Regions from separate parts of the Rahnella inusitata genome, predicted to be linked through region 3. Evidence: predicted binding sites of a transcription regulator. Region 3 holds the regulator's gene; each other region holds the start of a gene.

Region 1 (3,163 bases), 1.2 Mb from region 3:
TGAGAAGGTAATTTAATCCCGTATGAGGCCAGCTCACGACGGGTCGGAATACGCACCGGATTCGGCCTTGGTAATTCCGGGCCAAAACCTTTTTTGATCTGCGGATTTTCATCACTGACTGCGCTGAACGCAGGCATGAAAGTGTTACCCGCAGAAGACGCGGCGGACTGCCCCGCCTGCGCCAGACCCGTTGCCAGCGCAGCGGTCGCTGCCACACTTGCCGCGTGCGCGCTGTCAGGCGTCGGAGAACTGAAATCAAACGGTGAACGCGAAGTGTGTTCTGCCGCTGTCTGCCAGTTACCCATACGCGGGCCGTCTTCATCATTATGCTCAGCCCGCACCGGTGAAGGCGACTGCTGAACAGGCTGAGGATGGCGCGGTACCGGCGTTTCTTCAGGAATTTCGAAACTGTATAACGGTGGTGCTGCCGGTTCAGGTGCCGAAGGCGGTGGCGCAATGTTCGCTACCGGCGGCTCTGCCGCGTAAGGATCGACGACGCCCGCATGCGCTACCGGTGCAGATTCAGCAACAACCGCTGCCGCAGGTTGAGCCGCGGGCTGATGAACTGACGGCGCAGAGAGCAGCACATCATCTTCATCAACGTCAGATGGCGCAGCGTCGGCCGTTGACGCCAATGCGGCTGTCGTTGCAGCGGCGGCAACCGGTGCAACTTTCGCAACCGGTTTCTCAGCATCATCTTCCAGCAACGGATCATCATGCTCATCGTAGTCGTCGTAATCATCATCACGTCGGGAACGGTTGGTCACAATGTTGGTCACGCCAAGCACTGCCCCACCAATCTTTTCTGCGATGGTCAGCCACGACCAGCCGGTAAACAGCGTCAGACCCGCAGCCCAGACACAGAGCAGGACCAGCGTGGCGCCGACGTTATTAAAGTAAGGTGTCATCGCCGTGCTTAGCAAGCTGCCGATCACCCCGCCGGAGGCGAAGTAATAGAGGTCATCGATGTTGACCGACGCCAGCCCACAAGACGTGACAATGAGCGCCAGCGTCCCGATAAGACGCAGCGACCAAGCGAAATAGTCGATAAAATCCTGATTATCGCGCTGACGGAAAGCCGCCCAGCACAGACACAGGATAATTGGAGGAATTGCGTAACCAAATACGCCAAATATGAAGAACAACGTATCGGCCATCCAGGCCCCAACGCCACCACCCCAGTTATGAATAGGACCATGCCAGGCGGTTTGAGACCAGCTGGGATCCGAGGGGTTAAAACTCACCAATGCTGCCATCAAGTACGCAGCAAAAATCGCTACCACAACCAGCAAAGCCTCCAGAATACGGCGGCCGTTGCTCAGTCTTTTCAGGGTAACGTCTTTATCTTCTGTATATTCCTGGCTCAAGAAAGGCTCTCCAGGTTCCTGTGAACTGAGAAAAAGCAACAGCGCCGAGAGTTGACCCCGGCGCCATAGCTGTATAGATACACAGGAGTGTAGCTAAAAAAACAAGGTTTTGCACCTGACAATTACCGGGTCTTAATGACCAGGCGATTTGTCTGTTTCACTTCTTCCATTACCACATAGGTACGGGTGTCGTTCACACCTGGAAGACGAAGTAATGTCTCACCTAACAGCTTACGGTAAGCAGACATATCCGGTACGCGGGTTTTCAACAGGTAGTCGAAATCCCCTGAAACCAAATGACACTCCTGAATATCTTCGAGTTTTTGTACTGCCGCATTGAACTGCTCAAACACATCTGGCGCACCGCGGTTGAGGGTTATCTCAACAAATACCAGAAGCGATGCATCAAGATAATGCGGGTTAAGCAGTGCGGTATAACCATTAATGAAGCCCTGTCGTTCCAGACGACGAACGCGCTCCAGACATGGTGTTGGCGATAATCCCACACGTTTGGAAAGCTCGACGTTTGAAATCCGGCCATCCTTTTGAAGTTCGTTGAGGATGTTACGGTCAATACGGTCGAGATCTTTTCCCGGACGTTTTTTGTTGTCTACCATTATTATTGTCTCTCTGCTGTCCTTCCCTGCACCTGCCTACCCCAGCCAACTTCAATGTCTAAGGGTTGTCCCAAGCGAAGACCCGATTATTAAGGTTTACGCATCCAAAAGCCGCGTTGATCCCCTGTCATAAGGAACACGACCAAAACCGGACACTCAAAAGAAATAACCCTGTGGAATTAATAGATTGCGAATTGCCAATCTGATTCACCAAACCCTGCTGCAACAAAAAAATCAAACAGCGTCACCAGAACGGGTCGGGTAGCAGCCATTTGGATAAATTCAAGTCACTGACAGGCAGTTAATTTCTTCTTACCCTGATGTTTTCGCAAATGCACAGCGGATTGTCAAAGTAAAAGAAGCAAAATCAGAAGAACGTGCCAGATTGAAAAGCCAGCGCCCCCTTTTTAGCTATGTTTTCTCTTTGAACAATAACAATTCAGTTCACGCGTTATTTCTGCCAAATCCTTACAACTTACCTTGATATGTGGCTAACTTGACGCGTTGTAGACAACATTCAACATGTCGTATAGCGAAGACATGCTGGTTTTTTATGCTTACCATCAATCAGTTACCTGAGGCATGGTCATGCGCGAAAACCTTTTTACGCGGGTTATGCAGTAAAAACTATCAGACAAATCGCTAACAACATCTGAGTTTACTTTTTTTAACACGCACTTTTCCCTACAATCCCTTTATCGCTAGTCCCCATCGCGGAGATAGATTGCCCATGAGTACGGTTAAACACAGTAAATTATTAATTTTAGGTTCCGGTCCGGCAGGTTACACCGCCGCGGTTTACGCGGCGCGCGCCAACCTGAATCCTGTATTGATTACCGGCGTGGAAAAAGGCGGTCAGCTGACCACCACCACAGAAGTGGAAAACTGGCCGGGTGATCCGGAAGGCCTGACCGGCCCGGCGCTGATGGATCGCATGCATGAGCACGCGACTAAGTTCAACACTGAAATCATTTTCGACCATATCAACAAAGTGGATTTGCAAAACCGTCCGTTCCGCCTCACAGGCGACAGCGGCGAGTACACCTGTGACGCCCTGATTATCGCCACTGGCGCTTCTGCCCGTTACATCGGTCTTCCGTCTGAAGAAGCGTTCAAAGGCCGTGGCGTCTCTGCCTGTGCGACCTGCGACGGCTTCTTCTACCGCAATCAGAAAGTGGC
Region 2 (3,163 bases), 1.8 Mb from region 3:
ATCAACCTGAGTGGTCACCGGACGCACTTCAATCAGCGGATCGAGCAGACCGGTCGGACGCACCACCTGTTCCACCACATCGCCACCGGATTTTTCCATCTCGTAGGTGCCTGGCGTGGCGGAGACGTAAATACTCTGCGGCGCGGCGGCTTCGAATTCTTCAAAGCGCATCGGACGGTTATCGAGCGCTGACGGCAGACGGAAACCGTATTCCACCAGCGTTTCTTTGCGCGAGCGGTCACCTTTGTACATCCCGCCGATTTGCGGAATGGTGACGTGGGATTCATCGACAATCAGCAGGCCGTCGGCTGGCAGATAGTCAAACAGCGTTGGCGGCGGCTGGCCAGGGCCACGTCCGGACAGGTAGCGCGAATAGTTTTCGATGCCGGAGCAATAGCCCAGCTCGTTCATCATTTCCAGATCAAACTGCGTGCGCTGGCTGATGCGCTGTTCTTCCAGCAGTTTGTTATTGTCGAGCAGCACTTTGCGACGGTCGGCCAGTTCCACCTTAATATCTTCCATCGCCTGCACGATACGTTCGCGCGGGGTAACGTAGTGTGTTTTCGGGTAGATGGTGAAACGCGGCACTTCATGCTGAACCTGACCGGTCAGCGGATCAAACAGCGATAGCCGCTCGACTTCCTGATCGAACAGCTCAATGCGCACCGCCAGATCGTCCGATTCCGCCGGGAAAACGTCGATTACTTCACCGCGCACGCGGAATGTACTGCGCTGGAAAGCCTGATCGTTGCGGGCATATTGCAGCTCGGCCAGACGGCGCAGGATCGAACGCTGATCGATGATCATGCCCTTGGTCAGGTGCAACATCATTTTGAGATACAAATCCGGATCGCCCAGACCGTAAATCGCCGATACCGACGCCACCACGATCACATCGCGGCGTTCTAACAGGGCTTTAGTGGCAGAAAGACGCATTTGCTCGATGTGTTCGTTCACCGAGGCATCTTTTTCGATAAAAGTGTCCGAGCTCGGGACATACGCCTCAGGCTGGTAGTAATCGTAGTAAGAAACGAAGTATTCAACGGCGTTTTCCGGGAAGAACTCTTTCATCTCGCCGTACAACTGCGCCGCCAGGGTTTTGTTGGGCGCCAGCACCATCGTCGGACGGTTGAGATCAGCGATGACGTTCGCCACGGTAAAGGTTTTGCCAGAGCCGGTCACCCCAAGCAACGTCTGGTGCGCCAGACCGTTCTCCAGCCCTTCTTCCAGACGACTGATCGCCTCAGGCTGATCGCCTGACGGTTTAAATTCGGAATGCAGTTTGAACACTTTACTCATGACGGGCTACCTGACTGAAGAAGAAAACGCAAAAGACCATTGGCAAAAACAGGACCTGGGGCGGAGGATCAGTATGGAAGACTCCGCGTTTTTTGCCACTGCTGATTTTTACCGCCCCTATATTACTGTATATAAAACCAGCCTCCAATGACTATTCATCACACAGTGTTTAACCGGTTGGCGTACCTGCACTTTTTTAGGTTATCGGGAAAAGCTTATTTTCACCATCAGATGACATTTATCACAGAAATTTATCCTCTGTTAACTTACTGACCACAGGTTGACGAAAACTGACACTGTCAGTGCGAACGAATTGCGGCCATATTGCTTTTAACTAACCCGTTGATAAAAAAGAACATCGCTAAAAAGCCGCGAATTCGGGCAAACCGAGCACAACCCGCGTCCCGTCTCGTCTGTAGCATCTTTTCTCACTCTCATGCACAAGGTTATCCACAGGAATAGTGGATAACTCACAGCACGCCGCATACAGCGGGAGTTGGTAAAAAACATCATTCGGGCTTCCGGAGCGACTTAGTGGTCTTTTTTAGTTATTTTTTATCTTTTTTATCTCCTTATATATGCCTATTTTGCCTAGATTTCAGCGTGGATGTTCCTTGCAAAAATTAATAAGGCCGTTCTAAAGGATCTCTGAACATTCGCGCACCGGATCCTTTGCACCAAAATCAGGGGGACCGGCACTGGCAAAGTGCAGCGCTATTCTCCATATGCACCGTGAGCGATATCAAAACCTGAGCAACGCTTATGAATAATCCGAAATCCCTGCCCCGCGTCGCGTTAACAGCCTGTTAACTTCTCTTTTTGCTGCACTTTATGAAACTTGGCCTGAGAGTTGCAAATTCCCTGCTGTGAGAGATTTTATGAAGCATTCCCCTGCAGAAGGCGTGAACAGTGGAATAAAAATGTCAGAAAAATGACAGTGGCCGTCAAAGTGATGTTCAGCGGAACGCTCCGTGAGCGAGGGAGGTCTGATGTTAAGTGTAAAATCGGTTAATCAGTATTACGGTCAAAAACATATCTTGTGGGATATCAATCTCGAACTTTACCGCGGGCAATGCACCGGTTTGATCGGGCGAAACGGCGTCGGTAAAACGACGCTGATTAACTGCATCATGGGGCATCTTCCGGTCAAGAGTGGCGCGATTTTCTGGCAGTCCGCTAATGAAGAACCGCAAAGTTTGCTCAATTTGCCGGTAGAAAGCCGGGCGCAAATGGGGATTGGCTACGTGCCGCAAGGGCGGCAGATCTTTTCGCAGATGAGCGTTGATGAAAATCTGCAAATTGCCATGATGTCCAGCCGCAATAAGACGCGTCGCGTGCCTGAGCAGGTCTACGACCTTTTTCCGGTACTTAAGGAGATGGGTTCCCGCAAGGCGGGTGAGCTTGATGAGAGTCAGCAACAGCAACTGGCGATCAGCCGGGCGCTGGTTCAGCAGCCGGAACTGCTGATCCTTGATGAGCCGACCGAGCACACCAGCGCGGCGATGGCGGCGAATATGGGGAACATCATTCACCGGCTTAATCGTGATCTCGGCCTGACGCTGCTGCTGGTCGGCCATAAGCTGCCGTTTATCCGCAGCGTCGCTGACCGGTTCTGTCTGGTGGATGGCGGGCGAAACGTCGCGCAGGGCACACTGGCGCAGCTCGACGATACGCTGGTCAAAAACTATCTGACCTTCTGATGCCTGTTTTTGACGGTTTTAGTGACTCAGGCGGCCGAGATCGAGATATTGCCCAAGATTGACGTCCGGCCCGGCACTCAGGTACGGGATCTCGCCCAGCAGTGGCGCAGGCAGCATACGCGTGAGCGTATCCATGTAGGCCTGATGATGCTTCCCCGTTTCCT
Region 3 (3,163 bases):
CGCACGGCTTCATAAGAGAAGTTCGCGGCGATCTCTTCCATCAGCGCGATAGCGTTTTGCTGGGCTTTTTCGTGGGAAATCTTTTTGCTGCGCGCTTCATCTTCAATGGCTTTTTCGATGGCTTTCGAGGCCAGCAGCTTATTGAATAAATCCTGGCGGGCAGGCAGACGCGGGCCGACTGCTGCCAGACGCAGGCGTGAGAAATGCATTCGCGCCACACGGGCGAGCTTTTGCGCGATAGTTTTATCCGTACCGTGCTCGGTCGCCATATAACGCAGCGATACCGTATTGGAGAAGCGAACAAAACTGTCGCGGCCAAGCCACAACACGGCGAAGAATTTCTGAATGCCGTTCAGCACGCGCAGGTGCGGTGTATCCTGACCTTCGCGGCCCGGTGCACGTCCGAACATTACCGAGACCGGCAACATCTGAATATCTAAATCCGGATTATTGCGATGCAGATCCAGATAGTCGTGGAACAGCTTTACGGATTCCTGCTTCGGCGTGTAATACGAAAACACGCGCGGGCCTTCAGCGATAAACACATGGCTTGGCAGCAGCGTGCCGTCGATATCCAGCGGAATCAGAGGGTCGGGCAAATTTTGGGCAAGACACTGCGCACGCAGGGTCAGCAAATCTGCTTTGGAGTTATAAGGTAATACGTACAGGATCGGGCGCGTCGGGTCTAAGTGCAACTCGGTCACCGGATCTGTAGGTATGACTTTGCTCTTTACCAGCAATGAAAGCGGTAAATTCAATAATGTGTAATAAAGTCTACGCCAACCTGACATAAAAACGTGAAGCCTCTTGTTAGCCATTTCGCCGCAAGGATACCAGAAAGCTCAAATGAGATCTGTGGTGATGAGAGACCATTAAACCGCTAAAATGCATCAAACACCCGAAGGACTACCCCTCAAGGATCAGTAACAGAATGGCGAACCAAGTCACTGGATTTACCCGAATTTATAAAGCAGCCGGATACTCATGGAAAGGGCTGAAAGCAGCATGGCAAAATGAAGCGGCCTTCCGACAGGAAGCCAGTGCGGCTATCCCATTAATTTTGCTCTCTTTCTGGTTCGATGTGAGCAGCATCGAACGTATCCTGCTAATCGGTTCCGTGGTCCTGGTGTGCGTGGTGGAACTGCTCAACAGCGCCGTGGAATGCGCTATCGACCGCATCGGCCCTGAGTTTCACGTGCTCTCCGGGCGTGCCAAAGATATCGGCTCTGCTGCCGTGCTGTTGACCATCATATTGGCGATTTTTGTCTGGGTCAGCATCTTTTGGCCGCGATGGTTCTGATTTGGAATCTGTATTCCAGGAATCGCGCTTATGCACTGTTTTTATTCAATCTTAGGTTTTCATTGCTCGTATAGCTGTATATACTCACAGCTAGACTGTATAAACAACCAGGGGGCGGAATGAAAGCTTTAACGACCAGACAACAAGAGGTCTATGACCTGATTCGCGATCATATCTCCACTACGGGTATGCCACCAACCCGCGCGGAGATTGCCGCTCGTCTTGGGTTCCGTTCCCCGAATGCTGCGGAAGAACACCTGAAAGCTCTGGCGCGCAAAGGCGTCATTGAGATTGTCTCCGGAGCTTCGCGCGGTATCCGTCTGCTGATGGAAGAAGAAGAAGGTTTACCGCTTATTGGCCGTGTAGCCGCCGGTGAACCTCTGCTGGCTCAGCAACACATCGAAGGACACTATCAGGTCGATCCCGCGATGTTTAAACCGAGCGCGGATTTCCTGCTGCGTGTCAGCGGTATGTCGATGCGCGATATCGGTATTCTGGATGGCGATCTGCTTGCCGTTCACAAAACGCAGGACGTGCGTAATGGCCAGGTTGTCGTCGCGCGTATCGACGATGAAGTGACGGTAAAACGCCTGAAAAAACAGGGCACCGTTGTGCATTTACTGCCGGAAAACAGCGAGTTCCAGCCTATTGTTGTTGACCTGCGTGAACAGAACTTCAGCATTGAAGGTTTAGCGGTCGGTGTTATCCGTAACGGCGACTGGATTTAATTGACCGTCATACTTCGAGCTGCAGATGCGTTGGCTACGGGCGTACATCCGAATCACTGACCTAAAGTCAGCGATTCGGGATTCGCTTGCTTGCCGCCTTCCTGCAACTCGAATTATTTTGGTCAACCTGAACAGATTTTCTGCGTCTCCCCCCTCTGACGTAGTAAACGGTTCAGGACGTTAATCGAAAGAATTTCGCATCATCGCCCCTGACGGGGCGATGTCATTTTAGGCATATCCTGAACCTCCGGCATGAGATTCTCTATGCAACATCAATCCCTTCTGCAAAAGCTTCAACACACTTTTCTGAGCCCGACCGATAAAGCCCTCTGGATGCTCGCACTGCCGATGATCTTTTCTAATATCACCGTGCCTCTGCTGGGGCTGGTGGATACGGCGGTGATCGGTCATCTCGACAGCCCCGATTATCTGGGCGGCGTCGCGGTTGGTTCGATGATTACTACCTTCCTGTTCATGATGCTGTTGTTCCTGCGCATGAGTACCACCGGTATGACCGCGCAGGCGCTCGGTGCGAAAGATAAAGTCCTGCTGGCGCGTGCTTTTGTGCAGCCTTTTCTTCTGGCTGTACTGGCGGGCGTGATGATTTTATTGTTCAGGCATCCGCTGATGGAAGGGGCTTTCCATATTGTCGGCGGTAGCCAGTCGGTGCTGGAACAGGCGCGGCTGTTTATTGAAATCCGCTGGATTAGCGCACCCGCTTCTCTGGCAAATCTGGTGATCCTCGGCTGGCTCCTTGGAATTCAGTACGTGCGCGGGCCGGTGATTTTACTCATTGCCGGTAACCTGCTTAACATCGTGCTGGATCTTTGGCTGGTGATTGGGCTCGGCTGGAACGTGCAGGGCGCAGCGACGGCAACTGCCTGTTCGGAGTATTTCACGCTGTTCATCGGGCTGTATCTTGTCTGGCGTGTGATGAAGCGATGGGGGATCACTTTCCCGCTGCTGACCTCATCGTGGCGCGGTGACCTGCACCGGTTGCTGAGTCTCAACCGCGACATCATGCTGCGTTCGTTGCTACTCCAGCTCTGTTTCGCCTCACTGACTATTCTCGGTGCGCGGCTCGGCAGCCATATTGTTGCGGTGAATGCCGTTCTGATGAACCTTCTGACCTTTA
Region 4 (3,163 bases), 2.1 Mb from region 3:
ATCCTTTACTACTATCAAAACTGCTAAGCACAGTAATAGTTGCCAGTATAAAGCCGAAGAGAATACCAGTAATCGTTGATAAAACGCCTGCTGCCGAGATGATTTGATTGTGGTCGAGCTGATATAAATATTTTTTCCCAGCAAACGTCATGACAACGGCAATTGTTGCTTTTATCATAAATTTCGTTAGCTGACTCATAATTTTTTCCTATCAACTTTCTTTAGTCAAGTAGTACTGTCTCAGGTAATTGTCGTTTTCAATTTTTGCCTGGATAAGTGATATTTTAACATCTGAATCACTTGGATACCCATCATTTTGAATGATAACTGATTTCTTTACAGTTAGAACTTGATCAACGAGATTCTTCTTTTTACGATCGCCTTGGGCAACGACGTCTACTTTTTCGAACTCTAAACTACCTTCTCCAGAAGGAAACTTTTCAAGTAGCTCTTTCAAACTGGCTTTGACATCACCCTTTAACCATTCTGTCGATTTTTTCTTTAAAGGTGAATGCCCTCTTAGTGAGATAGTCAGATGGCTAGAACTAGATCCACTAACCATGTTGATTACCTGATTAGCAAACATTCCGCTCAAGTTATAATTCGCAGCATTGAAATTCCTAGGGATGGCGATTGAAATTTCGCAACTTCTCAGACTGCTCCCAGTTTCTAAAAGTTCCTTGATGCTCTCTTCTTTCCAAATTGCTTCAAATGAGATTGGCGTGGCATGTTGACTATTGCTAAACAGCAAAAATGCAAGATCGCTATGTCTAGGGCCAAGATGATTTAAAGAAAGCACTAAAAAATCTTGCTGAGGGTAGTAAAGGAAGAAAGTCCTTTCTGAAAGTGACTGGTTTCCCACAAATGGTATTTTGACCTCAAGCCACTTTTCATCAGTGATGTATGCCAAGTTGGCACTCTTTCTTCTTCTTGATATGAAACCGAAATACGAGCCGTTTTCCAAATCCCTATCAAGGAATTGTATCTTTAAGTCACGTCCCGCAAACTCAGCAAAATGAGCATTACCCATTTGCGAAGCACATTGGTTGAATAAGACTTGGAACGCCGCGGCAACCGTACCTTTGTTATTTGTTCGCAAATTTTCTGAGCTGGTATAAAAACCAACTCTAAGTGATTTTAATTTAGTTTTTCCATTTTCTGCCGCCATAATGCAACTCCGTTTACTCAACGCCAAAGTATTGAAAAGATAGGATTGATTAATACATATTACTTTGGCGTAATAATAGATCGGATTGTTGATTCCTCAAATGCTGGTTTTATCCTCAGTTGTTCTCAACTCTATGATGGAGGGTAAATTTATAGTGCTATCTTAGGGCTGAAACCAGTCATCCGCGCTTTCCCACGTGTCCTGCAACATCACATCAATCACTTCTTTATCATGAGTCGTCCCGCCCATCACCGACATCCCATCACTACCAGCTCTGCGAACGCAGAACGTTGCCCCTGGGTAATTCCTTTCAAGCCTTTTCTCAAACTCAGCTTTGAAGGCCTCGACCGCGCCGGCGGGAAGCTGCTTAGTTTTATCGATCAGCAATTCAACACGCATAAATCCTCCTTATTCCACACCGAGCCAGTTACCGGCATCATCAAACATCTCTTCAACTATGCCCGCCAGAACAGCCTTCTGCGCCTTGCTGGCGTCCGTGTTGATGCTGCTGAGCGTCACCATCGGTTTAACCTTCACCTCAGCATTAGGGAAGGTGCTATGCACGCGCTTGGTAAGTTCAGCCAGGATCAGCGCGTTGGCGTTCGGCACACCGGCCATATTTCTTTTGTCGTAAATCAGCTCAACAAACATAAAATCACTCCAAACGATTTAACTGGTTATGCATACAGTAATGTTTCTTTTAGTTAAATAAAACACTTCTGCAAAACTAAATTCATCCCTCACAAATTCATGCAGTTACAAACGCAAGTTTTTGGTAATGAAGATACGCATGAATGGTGGCATTTTTATTTATAAATCAATTGGTTAATTTATTTCACTCATTCTAATGCTGCGTCATGCGGAATGTACGAACTTAGAAGCAAGGAAAGAAATTCTTCCCCAAAACGATTAGTAAGTCATTGATCCAATTGAAAGGGGATGTGCACTCAAAAGCGAAGGGAAACAGCCGGTAAAAGTGAATTAACCGGCTGTTTTTAATGACTAAAGATTAGTGATCCTGAACCTGCTTATGAAACAGCTCCCTGAACACCGGATAAATATCTTCCTGTTCACGAATATGTTGCATGGCGAAATTACCGAATTTCTGCTGCAACACTTCGTATTCACGCCACAGCGTCTGGTGGGCGCGGCGGGTGATTTCGATATAGCTGTAATAACGCACCATTGGCAGGATCTTCTGTGCCAAAAGCTGGTGGCAGAGAGGGGAGTCGTCAGCCCAGTTGTCGCCATCGGAGGCCTGCGCAGCGTAAATATTCCACTGCGCCGGGTCGTAACGTTCCTGGATGACTTCATCCATCAGCTTCAGTGCGCTTGAAACGATGGTGCCGCCGGTTTCCTGTGAGTAGAAGAACTCCTGTTCGTCCACTTCTTTGGCTTGTGTGTGGTGACGGATGTAGACCACATCGACGTTTTTGTACGTCCGGCTCAGGAACAGATAGAGCAGAATGTAAAAACGTTTGGCCATGTCTTTGGTTGCCTGATCCATCGAACCCGACACATCCATCAGACAGAACATCACCGCCTGGCTTGAAGGCTCAGCGCGACGTTCGTAATTGCGATAACGTAAATCAAAGGTATCGATAAATGGCGTTTTGGCGATTTTCGCCCGCAATTCGGCGATCTCTTTACGCAGCCGTTCTTCTTCCAATAATTGGGCCGGTTCGCTGATTTCAACTTCAGAAAGCGTTGATTCCAGCTCACGCAGCTCTCGTTTTTTACCCGCGGTCATCGCCGTCCGGCGTGCCAGCGAATTTTGCAAAGAGCGCACCACACTGATATTGGCCGGTACGCCGTTGGAGGTGTAGCCGGAGCGGTGGGTTTTGAATTCGGTCAGCTGCTTATGCTGATTTTTCTTCAGATTAGGCAGCGCCAGATCTTCAAACAGCAGATCCAGATATTCGTCTTTGGAGATCTGGAAGGAGAACTCATCCTCGCCTTCTCCCTCCTGACTGGCATCGCCCTGGCCACTGCCGC

Evidence for each region. The regulator LexA, encoded in region 3, represses DNA repair genes until DNA is damaged. The targets are predictions, from matches to a motif close to TNCTGTATGTACATACAGNA.
Region 1: a site for LexA is predicted at 1,435-1,454, ahead of I2123_RS16595 (DNA translocase FtsK 4TM domain-containing protein). Genes of this name have one in related genera too.
Region 2: a site for LexA is predicted at 1,423-1,442, ahead of uvrB (excinuclease ABC subunit UvrB). Genes of this name have one in related genera too.
Region 4: a site for LexA is predicted at 1,840-1,859, ahead of I2123_RS12235 (DinI-like family protein). Genes of this name have one in related genera too.

Annotation. Positions count from the first base shown of each region.
Region 1 covers NZ_CP065024.1:3,526,727-3,529,889, forward strand. Annotated here, with positions in the region: gene I2123_RS16595 (DNA translocase FtsK 4TM domain-containing protein) at 1-1,367, opposite strand, end outside; gene lrp (leucine-responsive transcriptional regulator Lrp) at 1,490-1,984, opposite strand; gene trxB (thioredoxin-disulfide reductase) at 2,715-3,163, shown strand, end outside.
Region 2 covers NZ_CP065024.1:1,835,152-1,838,314, reverse strand. Annotated here, with positions in the region: gene uvrB (excinuclease ABC subunit UvrB) at 1-1,299, opposite strand, end outside; gene I2123_RS08550 (ABC transporter ATP-binding protein) at 2,289-2,999, shown strand; gene bioD (dethiobiotin synthase) at 3,018-3,163, opposite strand, start outside.
Region 3 covers NZ_CP065024.1:20,428-23,590, reverse strand. Annotated here, with positions in the region: gene plsB (glycerol-3-phosphate 1-O-acyltransferase PlsB) at 1-791, opposite strand, end outside; gene I2123_RS00115 (diacylglycerol kinase) at 932-1,300, shown strand; gene lexA (transcriptional repressor LexA) at 1,420-2,028, shown strand; gene dinF (MATE family efflux transporter DinF) at 2,293-3,163, shown strand, end outside.
Region 4 covers NZ_CP065024.1:2,584,276-2,587,438, forward strand. Annotated here, with positions in the region: gene I2123_RS12220 (hypothetical protein) at 1-199, opposite strand, end outside; gene I2123_RS12225 (hypothetical protein) at 212-1,168, opposite strand; gene I2123_RS12230 (DinI-like family protein) at 1,331-1,567, opposite strand; gene I2123_RS12235 (DinI-like family protein) at 1,577-1,819, opposite strand; gene I2123_RS12240 (YeaH/YhbH family protein) at 2,178-3,163, opposite strand, start outside.